2 regions of the Achromobacter deleyi genome follow, and region 1 is predicted to be linked to the other one. Evidence: predicted binding sites of a transcription regulator. Region 1 holds the regulator's gene; the other holds the start of a gene.
What was found. The regulator FNR, encoded in region 1, switches genes on or off when oxygen is low (the NO sensors DNR and NnrR bind a similar motif). The targets are predictions, from matches to a motif close to TTGATNNNNATCAA.
Positions count from the first base shown of each region.

Region 2: a site for FNR is predicted at 3,738-3,751, ahead of I6I07_RS04835 (universal stress protein). Genes of this name have one in related genera too.

Region 1 is NZ_CP065997.1:4,092,514-4,099,698, forward strand. It holds gene I6I07_RS18610 (MFS transporter) at 1-254, opposite strand, end outside; gene I6I07_RS18615 (hypothetical protein) at 365-1,567, opposite strand; gene fnr (fumarate/nitrate reduction transcriptional regulator Fnr) at 1,582-2,310, opposite strand; gene I6I07_RS18625 (gamma-glutamylcyclotransferase family protein) at 2,434-2,865, opposite strand; gene clpB (ATP-dependent chaperone ClpB) at 3,018-5,624, shown strand; gene I6I07_RS18635 (DUF1641 domain-containing protein) at 5,775-6,215, opposite strand; gene I6I07_RS18640 (NAD(P)/FAD-dependent oxidoreductase) at 6,212-7,185, opposite strand, start outside.
Region 2 is NZ_CP065997.1:1,079,794-1,086,978, reverse strand. It holds gene metX (homoserine O-succinyltransferase MetX) at 1-759, shown strand, start outside; gene metW (methionine biosynthesis protein MetW) at 756-1,370, shown strand; gene I6I07_RS04840 (muropeptide transporter) at 1,440-2,720, shown strand; gene I6I07_RS04835 (universal stress protein) at 2,758-3,627, opposite strand; gene I6I07_RS04830 (trimeric intracellular cation channel family protein) at 3,896-4,534, shown strand; gene I6I07_RS04825 (GntR family transcriptional regulator) at 4,648-5,349, shown strand; gene I6I07_RS04820 (LamB/YcsF family protein) at 5,361-6,131, opposite strand; gene I6I07_RS04815 (biotin-dependent carboxyltransferase family protein) at 6,128-7,135, opposite strand; gene pxpB (5-oxoprolinase subunit PxpB) at 7,132-7,185, opposite strand, start outside.

The sequences.
Region 1 (7,185 bases):
CCGTGGCGGTCGGCCAGGTGGCCGAACAGCCAGCCGCCCAGCGGCCGCACGATGAAGCCGGCGGCGAACAGCGTGGCGGCGTTCAGCTGCTGCACGACCGGGTCGTGCGAGGGGAAGAAGGCGGGGGCGAAGTACAGGGCGAAGGCGGTATAGGCGTAGAAGTCATACCATTCGACCAGGTTGCCCATGGAGCCGACGAAGATCGCCTTGATGCGGCGTTTGGCGTCGGGCATGTCGAGATACGCTTGGCTCATATCTGTCTTCCACGGAGACGGTACCCGCCTATCTTGCGCCTGCCGGCGCGAAAATGCACCCCTGCGCGTGTCCGGGATATTTGTTCAGCTTGATGTCAATAACCGCCGCGCTACTTGCGCGGCGGCTCGATCACCGTGCAGGCGGCCGCGCCGGCGGGCGCCAGGGCGTTCTCGCCCAGCAGCGCGCGCGCGCCGCAGACCGAACCGAACATGCCCTTGTTCTCGTGGCCGACGCCGGTCACTTCGAAGCCGGCGCGGTGCAGCGTCACCGGCCGGTTGCCGCGCGCGGCGACGATGCGTTCGTATTGCAGGTAGGCGGTGCCGCGCGCCAGCCGGGTGGCGCCCTGGGCCTCGGCGCCGCAGGTCTTGTCCAGCAGGCGGTGTTCGGGATTGTTGTCGGCGCCGCCCAGCAGGTAAGTGACGTCGCGCGCCGCGTAGCGGATGAACAGGCGCGTGTCGTCGGTTTCCTGCGCGAACGGGGGCAGCTTGTCGGTGCCGTACTTGTACTGGTTGTAGGTGGGGCAGATGCCGCGCTCGTAGGGCGCGTAGCCCTTGCCGTCGGGACGCGGGCGTTCCTTGGTCAGGTACAGGTAGGACGAGGGATTGGCCACCACGTAGCGCACGGCGATGCCGTCGCGGCGCAGCGGGCCATCGATCTGGTTCAGCACGGCATAGCGTTGCACCAGCTGGGCGCCGCCGGAGTGGCCGGCCAGCACGATGCTGGCCAGGGTCGGCAGGCGCTTGCGGTCGTCCAGGCTGCGCAGCAGGTCGTCGATCACCTGGAACGAGCTGACCGGCGCCGGCCGGCCATTGGCCTGCACGCTGTCCTCGCCGTCTTCCCAGCTGGACTTGCGCCAGGCCGCCATGCCGGCGTAGCCCGAGTCGATCACGCCGACGAAGCGCGGCGCCAGGATCAGGGTGTCGTTGGCGCGGGCCGGGTTGGCCGCCAGCACCGTGGCGACGGTTTCGTAATAGGCGTCGGCGTTGCGCTTGACCCCATGGAACACGATCACGATTTGCTTGATATCGCGCAGGTCGCCGCGCGCCAGGTTCCGGTTAGCATAGACCGGTACCTTGTAGCGGTGGCCGGGCTTGCCCAGTTCGAGCGTCTGCCAGCGCGGAATCACCACCCGCTTGGGGGCGGGCGCGGGTTCATCGTAATCGTAGGGATCGGGCAGCGGCGTCTGCGCGCGCGCCGCCAGGGGCAGAAGGGCCGCCAGGGCCAGCGCCGCCGCGCTCCAGGCCCGGCGCGAATGCGGCGGACGCGGCGCCGGGTGGGGCTGCGCGGCGCCGGCTACGGCTGTGCGGCGCATGGCGCGGGCGGGCGTCAGCAGCCCTCGTGGCCCAGCAGTTGCTTGAGCGCGGGTTGGTCCAGGATGCGGACTTCGCGCTGGTTGATGCGGATCAGGCCGTCGCGCGCGAAGCGCGAGAACAGCCGGCTGACCGTTTCCAGCGTCAGGCCGAGATAGTTGCCGATTTCCTCGCGGCTCATGCGCAGCACGAATTCGGTCGACGAGTAGCCGAGCGACGCATAGCGTTGCGACAGGTTGAGCAGGAACGCGGCCAGGCGCTGTTCGGAACGCATCGAGCCCAGCGACGCCAGCATCTGGTGCGAGCGCGTGATCTCGCGGCTCATCAGGCGGCGGAACTGCTGCTGCAGCGAGGGCAGGTGGGTGGCCACGCGGTCGACTTCGTTCAGGCGGATCACGCAGACTTCGGAGTCTTCCAGGGCGACGGCGGCCGAGACATGCTTGCCCTCGAGCATGCCGTCCATGCCGACGATCTCGCCGGGCAGGTGGAAGCCGGTGATCTGGATCTGGCCGGTGGCGTCTTCGAGCTGCGTTTTCAGGCTGCCGAAGCGCACGCCGTAGACGGCGTCCAGGGGGTGATCCAGCGAATACAGCGTCTTGCCCTTTTCGAGGCGCACGCGCTCTTTCACCAGTTCGTCCAGCTTTTCTACTTCGGCGGCTGCCATCCCGACCGGGACACACACGTGGCCCAACATACACGTGGAACAGTGGGCGGCATCAGGGGCAACGGGAACCCGTTTTTGCATACGATGACCTTTATAGTGCCCGCACCCGGCGGGTAGCCTGGAGGGGCTTAAAGCGTGAAGACAGGTCTCCATTGTAGTCCGTTGTTACTACGGGTGTCTTACGGAGCGTTTTGCAGCGCATTCCTACGGCGGCATCCGGGCCGGACGGGCCTGGCGGTAGGCGACCCAGTCGTCGCCGTCGATGTCCGCCGCCGTCCCGCGCCAGGCCGGGTCGATGGGGTAATACTCGCAGGCCACCGGGGCGGCGCCGGGCGCCAGCGGCCGGGCCAGCACCGGCCGGCGCACGAAGCAGCCGGGCCGCCCGGGCGCGTATTCCTCGATCTCATCCATCAGGGCGACCAGGGCCGGGTCGACCTCGTAGATGTCGCCCAGCACCCGCCGGCCGTCGGCCACCGGGAGCAATCCGGGCCAGTCGCCGAAATCCACCAGCATGCTGGGCACGGTGGCCGCGCCCACATGGCGGGCCGGCGGCAGGCCGCGGCGGGTGGCGGCCTGCGCCAGGTCGTTGATTTCGCCCGCGCGTAGCGTGCCGTAGACAAAAACGTATATGCTCATAGTTCAGATTGTTGCTGCACGCGGATGTGTCCAAGGACATAAAGCCATGAGGCCGGCGAGGTATTGAAATACTCGCATCCGGCCGCATATTCAGGTCATCGAGCCCGCCGGCGCGTATCGGTCAGGCTCACCAACAAGCCACAACGACCATTATGCGATTCGACAAACTGACTACCAAGTTCCAGCAAGCCCTGGCCGACGCTCAGAGTCTGGCCGCCCGCAACGATCATCCCTACATCGAGCCCGTCCACGTGCTGTCGGCGTTGCTGTCCGACGCCGATAGCGGCGCCGGCAGCCTGCTGGCGCGCGCCGGCGTGGCCGTCAACCGGCTGCAGCCGGCCCTGGACGCCGCGCTCAAGGCGCTGCCCCAGGTGCAGGGCGACGACAACGTCCAGGTCGGCCGCGACCTGCAGGGCGTGCTGACCCGCACCGACAAGGAAGCCGCGCGTCGCGGCGACACCTACATCGCCAGCGAGCTGTTCCTGCTGGCCCTGGCCGACGACAAGGGCGAGGCCGGCCGCATCCTGCGCGAAGCGGGCCTGCAGAAAAAGGCCCTCGAGGCCGCCATCGACGCCGTGCGCGGCGGTGAAAACGTATCCGGCGCCGAAGGCGAATCCAACCGCGAGGCCTTGTCCAAGTACACCATGGACCTGACCGAGCGCGCCCGCCAGGGCAAGCTCGATCCGGTGATCGGCCGCGACGACGAAATCCGCCGCACCATCCAGATCCTGCAACGCCGCACCAAGAACAACCCGGTCTTGATCGGCGAACCCGGCGTGGGCAAGACCGCCATCGTCGAAGGCCTGGCGCAGCGCATCGTCAACGACGAAGTGCCCGAGACCCTGCGCGGCAAGCGCGTGCTGTCGCTCGACTTGGCCGCGCTGCTGGCCGGCGCCAAGTTCCGCGGCGAATTCGAAGAGCGCCTGAAGGCCGTGCTCAAGGAACTGTCGCAGGACGACGGCAGCAACATCGTCTTCATCGACGAGCTGCACACCATGGTCGGCGCCGGCAAGGCCGAAGGCGCGATGGACGCAGGCAACATGCTCAAGCCGGCGCTGGCGCGCGGCGAGCTGCATTGCATCGGCGCCACCACGCTGGACGAATACCGCAAGTACATCGAAAAGGACGCCGCGCTCGAACGCCGCTTCCAGAAGGTGCTGGTCGACGAACCGGATGTCGAGTCCACCATCGCCATCCTGCGCGGCCTGCAGGAACGCTATGAAATCCACCACGGCGTCGAGATCACCGACCCGGCCATCGTGGCCGCGGCCGAACTCTCGCACCGCTACATCACCGACCGCTTCCTGCCCGACAAGGCCATCGACCTGATCGACGAGGCCGGCGCCCGCATCCGCATGGAAATCGATTCCAAGCCGGAAGTGATGGACAAGCTCGACCGCCGCATCATCCAGCTCAAGATCGAGCGCGAGGCCGTCAAGAAGGAAACCGACGACGCCTCCAAGCGCCGCCTGGGCGTGATCGAGGACGAGCTCGAGAAGCTGCAACGCGAGTACAACGACTTCGAGGAAATCTGGAAGGCCGAGAAGGCCGCGGTGCAGGGCACCCAGGCCATCAAGGAAGAAATCGACAGCGTGCGCGCCGAGATGGCCGAGCTGCAGCGTAAGGGCCAGTTCGACAAGCTGGCCGAGCTGCAGTACGGCAAGCTGCCCGACCTGGAAGCGCGCCTGAAGGCCGCCGAAGTGGGCGCGGCGCAGGCGGCCGAGGAGGCCGAGGGCGGCGAGGGCCGGCCGCGTCTGTTGCGCACCCGTGTCGGCGCCGAGGAAATCGCCGAGGTCGTGTCGCGCGCCACCGGCATCCCGGTGTCCAAGATGATGCAGGGCGAACGCGAAAAGCTCTTGCACATGGAGGAATACCTGCACAAGCGCGTGGTCGGCCAGGACGAGGCCGTGCGCCTGGTGGCCGATGCCATCCGCCGTTCGCGCGCGGGCCTGGCGGATCCGTCGCGTCCGTATGGCTCGTTCCTGTTCCTGGGCCCCACCGGCGTGGGCAAGACCGAGCTGACGCGCGCGCTGGCCGAGTTCCTGTTCGACTCGGAAGAGCACATGATCCGCATCGACATGAGCGAATTCATGGAGAAGCACTCGGTGGCGCGGCTGATCGGCGCGCCGCCCGGATACGTGGGCTACGAAGAGGGCGGCTACCTGACCGAGGCCGTGCGCCGCAAGCCGTACAGCGTGGTGCTGCTCGATGAAGTCGAGAAGGCCCACCCGGACGTCTTCAACGTGCTGCTGCAGGTGCTGGACGACGGCCGCCTGACCGACGGCCAGGGCCGCACCGTGGACTTCCGCAACACCGTCATCGTGATGACGTCCAACCTGGGGTCGCAGCACATCCAGACGCTGGCCGGCCAGCCGTACGACGTGGTCAAGGAAGTGGTCTGGGGCGAGCTCAAGCAGACGCTGCGGCCCGAGTTCCTGAACCGCATCGACGAAGTGGTGGTGTTCCACGGCCTGGAAGCGCAGCACATCGAGTCCATCGCCCGCATTCAGCTGCGCCGCCTGGCCGAGCGCCTGGAAAAGCAGGAGATGCGCCTGGAAGTGACCGAGCCCGCGCTGGCGGAACTGGCCCGCGATGGCTTCGATCCGGTGTTCGGGGCGCGTCCGCTCAAGCGCGCCATCCAGCAGCAGATCGAGAACCCGGTCGCGCGCTTGATCCTGGAAGGCCAGTTCGGTCCGCGCGACGTGGTGCCGGTGGACTGGCGCGACGGCAAGTTCGTGTTCACGCGCACGTTGCAGTAAATCCGCGGTCCGGTCCGCTCAGGACCGGTGCGCGCCCCGCCCCGGGGACGGTATTCAGGATAGGGACACGCGTCCCTTCCCCGATGCCGTTCCCGGGGTTTTCTTTTGCCCGCCAGACCGGCGCCGGGAAGACGGCGCCGGACCGTGGCGTCACGAGGGCGCGTAGTCCTGCCGCTGCTGGCCCAGCTGCCGGCCCAGGCCTTGAAGCGTGCGCAACAGCAGCGCCAAGCCGCGCCGCGTGTCCTCGTCGCGTGACAGCTGAAACAGCCCGGCCAGGCCCGGCGGATGCGCCTCTCGCATGCCCTGGGCCTGGGCCATGCGCCAGGCGTTGGACGCGGTCCAGGCGGCGCCGCTGACCTGTTCCGATAGCGTGCCCAGTTTTTCCACCATCGGCGCATCGAGCAGGTCGACCAGATCGGAGGCCAGCGCCAGCAGGTCGACAATGTTGTCCAGCCGTCCGCTGTCGGCCAGCGGCTGGAGCTTGTCCGCCAGCTGCGCCAGCGCATCGCCGCCGTTTGCCGCGGGCGGCGCGTCGAACACGGTGGCGCATTGCCCGGTGGTGGGCGGGTTGGTGTCTTGCGGCGCGTTCATAGCATTCCCCTGGCGACGGACCAATACAGGCCCCGGTTGAAGCCATGCCGCAGCAGGCCGCCCAGCTTGGTCGGCGGCGTCGGCCGCACGTCGTGGGTGTAGTCGTACCAAAGCGGCATGCCGGCGTTCAAGCCCATCTGCGCCACCGCCTGCACCCGGCCGTCGTAAGCGCTGCACGGATGCCCCAGGCGGATCTCGCCGGCGATATTGTTGGCGATGACGGGGGCCTGGTTGTGGCATGAGCCGCCGGCCTTGCTGACCGGCAGATCCACGGTGTCGCCGATCACGTAGACATTGCGCAGGCCATAGACCTGCAGGGTCTCGTGATCGGTGGGCAGCCAGCCTTCGTCATTGGGCGCCTGCGAGACTCCCGATTCCAGCACCGCGTCGACCGCGCGGATCGGCGGCGTGGCCATGAGGATGTCGAACGGCTGTTCGACGCCTTCCTCCGAATAGGCGATGCGCCGGTCGGGATCCACCTTGGCCAGCGTGAAGCCACGCTGGAAGCGGATGCCGCGCTGTTCGAAGATGGCCGGTAGCACCTCGCAGGTGGGCTTTTGCAGGAACAGGCAGTTGCGCAGCAGTTGCGAGGTGGTGGGGTAGGTGTAGACGATCTCGACGCGGTCGCGCACGCCGCGACGGCGCAGGTAGTCATCCAGCATCAGCGTGGTCTCGATCGGCGCGATGCCGCATTGGTGCGGCACGTTCGGCGTCTTGGGAAAGGTGACGCTGACGAACACGCGGCCGCGCTCGATCGTGGCCAGGCGGCCGGCCAGTTGCCGCGCCGGCTCGTACTGGTAGAAATGGTCGCCGGCCTCGCGCAGCCCTTCGATGCGCTCGGGCGCGGGTACGCAGCCGGTGGCGATGACGAGATAGTCGTAGCCGTGGCGCTTGCCGCTGCGCGTGTGCAGTTGCTGGGCGTCGAAATCGAAGCGCGTCACCTTGTCGACGCGGAACTCGATCTCGGGCC
Region 2 (7,185 bases), 3.0 Mb from region 1:
GGCATCGAGCGCTTCGCCGCGGTGATGGGCGGCTCGCTGGGCGGCATGCAGGCCCTGAGCTGGGCCATCACGCTGCCCGAGCGCGTGGCCAATTGCGTGGTCATCGCCAGCACGCCGCGCCTGTCGGCGCAGAACATCGGCTTCAACGAGGTGGCACGCCGCGCCATCATCACCGATCCGGATTTCCACGGCGGCGACTACTACGCGCAGGAAACCGTGCCGCGCCGCGGCCTGTCGGTGGCGCGCATGATCGGCCACATCACCTATCTGTCCGACGATGACATGGCCGAGAAATTCGGCCGCGCCCAGCGCGCGCCGGCGGCCGATGGCGCATACCACTACGGCTATGACGTCGAGTTCGAGGTCGAGTCGTACCTGCGTTACCAGGGCGAGAAATTCACCCGCTATTTCGACGCCAACACCTATCTGCTGATCACCCGCGCGCTGGATTATTTCGATCCGGCCCGCAAGACGGGCGGCGATCTGGCGCGCGCGCTGGCGCCGGCCAAGGCCGATTTCCTGCTGGTGTCGTTCACCACCGACTGGCGCTTCCCGCCGGAGCGCTCGCGCGAGATCGTGCGCGCCCTGCTCAAGAACGCCAGCCCGGTCACCTACGCCGAGATCGACGCGCCGCACGGGCACGACGCCTTCCTGCTGGAAGACGCGCGCTACCATGCCGTGGTGCGCGGCTATTACGAGCGCATCGCCCGCGAGCTGGCGTTGACCGGCGCCACCCAGACCGAAGGACGCTCCGCATGACTCCTGTGACTCCCCGTCCGGCCCTCGTTGCGCTGCGGCCCGACCTGGCGCGCATCGCCAGCTGGATCGAGCCCGGCAGCCGCGTGCTGGACCTGGGTTGCGGCGACGGCGCGCTGCTGGCGCACCTGCGCGACCACCGCCAGGTGCGCGGCGCGGGCGTCGAGCTGGACGACACCTGCGTCATCGCCTGCGTGCGGCGCGGCGTCGAGGTGATCCAGCAGAACCTGGAAGACGGCCTGGCGCTGTTCGACGACAAGCAGTTCGACACCGTGGTGCTGTCGCAGACGCTGCAGTCGATGCACCGCACCGAGCACATCCTGCGTGAAATGGCGCGGGTGGCGCGCCACGGCGTGGTGTCGTTTCCCAACTTCGGCTACTGGCCGCATGGCTGGGCCATCCTGCGCGGGCGCATGCCGGTGACGGGCCAGATGCCCTACCAGTGGTACAACACGCCCAACATCCACCTGTGCACGCTGCGCGACTTCGAGCAGCTGGCGGGCGAGCTGGGCCTGCGCATCCTGGAGCGCGCCACCTTCAACGAAGGGCGCGAGATCAAGACCTTCCCGAGCTGGCGCAGCACCCTGGCGGTGTACCGCTTCGCCTCGCCCTGACATTCTGCAACGCGGGCTGACGGCCCGGGCGGCAGCGCCTAAAATGCCGCAAGCCCGCCGCGCATGACCATGCGCGGCGCCGGCTCGTTCCAGGAGACCGTCATTACCGCTGTATCCAACGTCTACACCAGTCCCCGCGTCGCGCCCCTGCTGGTCCTGGGATTCGCGAGCGGATTGCCGCTGGCCCTGACCAGCGGCACCCTGCAGGCCTGGGCCACCGTGGCCGGCGTGCCGTTGCAGCAGATCGGTTTCCTGACCCTGGTGGGCACGGCCTACACGCTCAAGTTCCTGTGGGCGCCGCTGGTGGACCGCTATGCGCCGCCGCTGCTGGGCCGGCGCCGGGGCTGGATGCTGGTGACACAGGTGCTGCTGGGACTGGCGATCATGGTCATGGGCACGCTGTCGCCGTCCTCGGCGCTGCAGACGCTGGCCCTGCTGGCGGTGCTGGTGGCCTTCCTGTCCGCGACCCAGGACATCGCTTTCGACGCCTATTGCACCGACGTGCTGCGCAAGGAAGAGCGCGGCGCGGGCGCGGCTATCAAGGTCATGGGCTACCGGGTGGCGATGATCGTGTCGGGCGGCCTGGCGCTGATCCTGGCCGACCAGTGGATCGGCTGGGGCAATACCTATGTGGTGATGGGCGGCCTGATGCTGCTGTGCGCGCTGGCGACGCTGTGGGCGCCCGAGCCGGAGTACGTGGCCATGCCGCCGCGCAGCCTGGGCGAGGCCGTGTCGGCGCCCCTGCAGGAGTTCTTCACCCGGCGCGGCGCGGTGGCCGTGCTGCTGCTGATCGTGCTGTACAAGCTGGGCGACGCCTTTGCCGGCGCGCTCTCGACTACCTTCCTGATCCGCGGCGCGGGCTACACGCCCACCGAAGTCGGCGCGGTCAACAAGGTCATGGGCATGGCCGCGACCGTGGTCGGCGCGCTCGCCGGCGGACTCATCATGTCGCGCTGGACGCTGTACCGGTCGCTGATGGTGTTCGGCCTGCTGCAGGCGGTGTCCAACCTGGGCTACTGGCTGATCGCCGTCAGCCCCAAGAGCATCTGGCTGATGGGCGCGGCGGTGGGGCTGGAAAACCTGTGCGGCGGCCTGGGCACGGCGGCCTTCGTCGGGCTCTTGATGGCCCTGTGCCGCCAGCGCTTCTCGGCCACGCAGTTCGCGCTGTTGTCCGCCTTGTCGGCCGTGGGCCGGACCTATCTGGCCGGGCCCTTGACGCCGCCATTGGTCGAACACCTGGGCTGGCCCGGGTTCTTCCTGGTGACGGTGGTCATCGCGCTGCCGGGCCTGTTGCTGCTGTATCTGCTGCGCGGCCGCATCGAGGCCATGATGCAGGACGGCGACGCCTGACGCCAGGCCCGTGCGGGTCCGGCGCCAGGGCGGCGCGTTAAGCCTCGTCGGTCAGGCGCACGATCAGTACGTCGCTGGGCAGCGCTTCCAGCAGGCGCTCGGCGACGCTGCCGATGGCGGTGCGCAGCAGGCCGGTGCGGCCGTGGGTGCCGGTGACGACCAGGTCGGAACGGTGGTTGAACGAGTATTCCGACAGCACCGTTTCCGGCTGGCCGCATTCCAGCACCACCTTGGGCGGCGTCACGTCGGCCAGTTCCGGCGTCTCGGCGATGAATTCGCGCGAACTCTGCTCGGCCGCATGATAGAAGCTGCGGGTCACGGCGTCGTCCGGCACGTTCTTGCCCTGGAACGGCACGTCGTAGGCATGGAACAGCGTCAGGTCGGCGTTGGGCACCAGCTGCAGCGCGGCGCGCAGCGCCTGGCGCGAGCCGGCCGAGAAGTCGGTGGCCACCAGCACGTCGCGATACGGCTTGCGCGGCCGGTTCTTGACCACCAGCACCGGTTGGCGCGCCTGCCGCGCCAGCTTCTCGACCGTGGTGCCGAGCAGCAGCCGGCCCAGGGTCTCGTCGCGGGCGATGCCGGCGATGATCAGCGAGCAGCCGAAGCTGTCGGCGGTTTCCATGATGCGCACCAGCGGATCGCCCGTGACCACCACGACTTCGGTGGCGATGCCGGCGTTGGCCAGGTCTTCGGCCAGTTCGCGCTCGGCCACCGACTTGTGGTCCGCGGCCAGCCGGCGCCAGACCGGGGTGGTCAGGCGCGCCGACACGCCGTGGTTTTCCATGACGTGCAGCACGACCAGCTTGGTATCGAGTTCCTTGGCCAGTTGCAGCGCGCGATCCAGGGCGCGATCGCCCCGCGCGCTGAGGTCCGTGGCCAGAAGGATGGGGCCAGGTTGTTGCGACATACGTTTCTCCCGAGATGGGGCCGGGCCGGTGACTCCCGCTAGCCCGCCGTCCGGCCGATATCGCCCTTACGGGCACACCCCCATTGTCCCGCCAGGGCGCGGACCGGGGCTTGACCGATGTCAACGCGCTTCCAGCGTAAGGGAAGCGCGGCCGCCCGGCAACGCGCCGGGCGCCGCCCGCGTCAATACAATGGGGCCTGCCGCCGGCCGTTCCCCGCGACCGTTCCCCGATTTCCGGGCGGCCTTCGCCCCTTTTTCCGCCCGCGCCATGTTTTACGATCTTTCGCCCGCCCTGCTGCACACGCTCTACCTGGTCGCCATCGTGGCCGAAGCCATGACCGCCGCGCTGTCTGCCGGTCGGCGCGACATGGACTGGATGGGGGTGTGCATCATCGCCTGCGTCACCGCGCTGGGCGGCGGCTCGCTGCGCGACGTGCTGCTGGGGCACTATCCGCTGACCTGGGTGGTGCACCCCGAGTACCTGTGGATGACGGCGGGCGCGGCCCTGCTGACCGCGCTGATCGCCCCGGTGATGCGGCGCCTGCGCAGCGTGTTCCTGCTGGCCGACGCCCTGGGCCTGGTGGCGTTCACGGTCATCGGCTGCCAGGTGGCGCAGCTGATGCAATTGCCGATCACGGTGGTGCTGATCAGCGGCATGATCACCGGCTGCGCCGGCGGTGTGCTGCGCGACGTGCTCTGCAACGAGGTGCCGCTGCTGTTCCGCAAGGAGCTGTACGCCAGCGTGTCGGTGGTGACCGGGGCGCTCTACCTGGGCGTGCAGGCCCTGGGGCTGCCGGCCAACGCCGCCGTGCCGATCGCGCTGGCGGTCGGGCTGGCGCTGCGCCTGCTGGCCCTGCGCTTCAACTGGCAGATGCCGAAGTTCGTGTACCGCGACGATTGGCACTGAGGCCCCCTCGCAGCCCGCATTCCTGCAACAATTTTCCTATTTGTGTTTCAATAAATTTCTAGTATCTTGTCGCTGTCGCAATACTTTGCATCACGCAGTACAAGGGGAGCCGATTGGACGTCAAAGCGCCCGCCACGATTCCGTATTTCCTTCAGGAACAGATTCGTGAATTGATAGTGGATGGCACTATCAGGCCCGGGCAGCCATTGCGGGAACAGGAACTGGAGCAGCGTTTCGGCACCAGCCGCAGTCCCATCCGGGAAGCGCTGCGTCTGCTGGAACTGAGCGGCCTGGTGACGCACGTCCAACGCAAAGGCTTCCGGGTCACCCTGTACACCGAGACCCAGATCCGCCACCTGTACAAGTTGCGCGCGGAACTGGAAGCCTATTGCATCCGCCAGGTCGCCGAGATCGACGACATCTCGCCGCTGGTGGCCGAACTGCGCAGCTATGACGAGGCGATTGCCGCGGCCATCGCCAAGCGCGACGTGCGCGCCTATATCTCGGCGCTGCGCGAGTTCTACCTGGCCGGCGCCCGTTTCACCGGCAATTCGCCGCTGGCGGACGTGCTGACCAAGCTGTACGAGCAGGTCGAGCCGCTGCGCTACCTGCTGGCCAGGCAGACCATGGCCTCGAACAACCTGCAGGCCTATACCCAGGGCATCACGCAGGCGCTGGACCAGCGCGATTTCGACCGCGCCGCCGAGCTGACGCGCAATTACGTGATCGACGTGCTGCCGGGCATCCTGCGGGCTTACCACGAGGCGTCGCTGCAGGACGCCGAAGAGTCCGCGCCGCGCTACGGGCGCGCATAAGCCGGCGACCGTCAGGCGTGCGCGGACGGCGTGCGCACGGCGATGCCGGCGCGTTCCAGCGCCTCGCGGATGGCGCGGGCGAACACCAGCGCATTGGGCTGGTCGCCGTGGATACAGAGCGTGTCGGCCTGCACCGGCACGTCCTTGCCGTCGACCGAGCGCACCTTGCCTTCCTGGACCATGCGCACGACCTGCGCCACCGCCTGGTCGACGTCCTCGATCATGGCGCCGGCGCGGGTGCGCGGCGTGAGCGAGCCGTCGTCCTGGTAGGAGCGGTCGGCGAAGACCTCGTTGGCCGCGGCCAGCCCGATGGCGCGCGCGGCGTCGACCAGCTTGCTGCCCGCCAGCCCGTACAGCACCAGCGAGGCGTCCACGTCCTTGACCGCCTGGCAGATGGCGCGCGCCAGGTTCTCGTCCTTGGCGGCCATGTTGTAGAGCGCGCCATGCGCCTTGACGTGATGCAGCCGCGCGCCTTGCGAGGCGGCCACGCCGGCCAGCGCGCCGATCTGGTAGACCGTGATGTCGTAGGCCTCGTCCGGCGTGATCGGAATCGCGCGGCGGCCGAAGCCCACCAGGTCCTGCAGGCTGGGATGCGCGCCCAGCGCCACGCCCTGCTTGAGGGCGGCGGCCACGGTCTTGCGCATGGTGGCGGGGTCGCCGCCGTGAAAACCGCAGGCGATGTTGGCCGAGCTGACGAAGGCCAGCACGGCGGCGTCGTTGCCCATGCTCCAGGCGCCGTAGCTTTCGCCCATGTCGCAGTTCAGGTCGATGCTTGTGCTCATGATGGGGTTCCTGTCTGGGCCAGCAGCGCGCGCAGCGGCGCCAGCGCGTCCAGCAATTGGGTGAAGGCGCGTTCGCGTTCGCCGTCCAGGCGTTGCGCCTCGTCGAGTTCGATCAGGGAAAAACGCAGCGTGCGCCCCGGCGCGTATTGCGCCAGCAGGGGCAGGTCGACGGTGGCGATCTGCGCGATCTTGGGATAGCCGCCGGTGGTCTGCCGGTCGGCCATGAGAATGATGGCCTCGCCGCCCGACGGCACCTGCACGGTGCCGAAGCAGGCCGCCTCGGACAGCATCTGGCGCGGCTGGCTCATGGACAGCGCCGGCCCCTGCAGGCGGTAGCCCATGCGGTCGGACTGCGGGCTGATGCGGAATTCCGAGCCGCCGAAGGCATGGCGGGTGGCTTCGGAGAATTCCTGCCACTGCATGCCCGGCAGGAAGCGGATGGTGTCGCGTTGCTTGTTGCCGAGCGCGCCAGGCAGGTAGATGCGCAGGTCCCACAGGGCCTTTTGCAAGGCGTCGAGGTCGCGGCCGTCGAGCGTTTGGCGCAGGCCGACCTGGTCACCCTTGGCCAGCGCGCGGCCCTCGAAGCCGCCGAAGCCGCTGCGCAGGTAAGTGGTTTCGCTGCCCATCACCGGCGTCAGCGCGAAGCCGCCGTGCACCGCCAGGTAGGCGCGCACGCCGTTGGCGGGGCGCGCGCCGAACGCCAGCGTGTCGCCGGCGCGGGCGATCAGGGGGCGGTGCGGCGGGATCTCCTGGCCATTGAGCGTGGCGCCCAGGTCGGCGCCCGCCAGCGCGAAGCAGGCCGGCGCATCGAAGCGCAGCGTGGGGCCGGTCAGGGTCATCTCGAGCGTGGCGGGGTCGCCGCTGTTGCCGGCGAGCGCGTTGGCCAGGCGGTGGGCGCGTTCGTCCATGGCGCCGGCGGCCGGGATGCCCTGGTGCTGGTAGCCTTCGCGGCCGCGGTTCTGGAAGCTGGACAGCATGCCCGGCTTGATGACGGCAACGCTCACGGCCGGGCCTCCCGCAGGCGCTCGAATTCGTCGGGGGTGATCGGCACGAA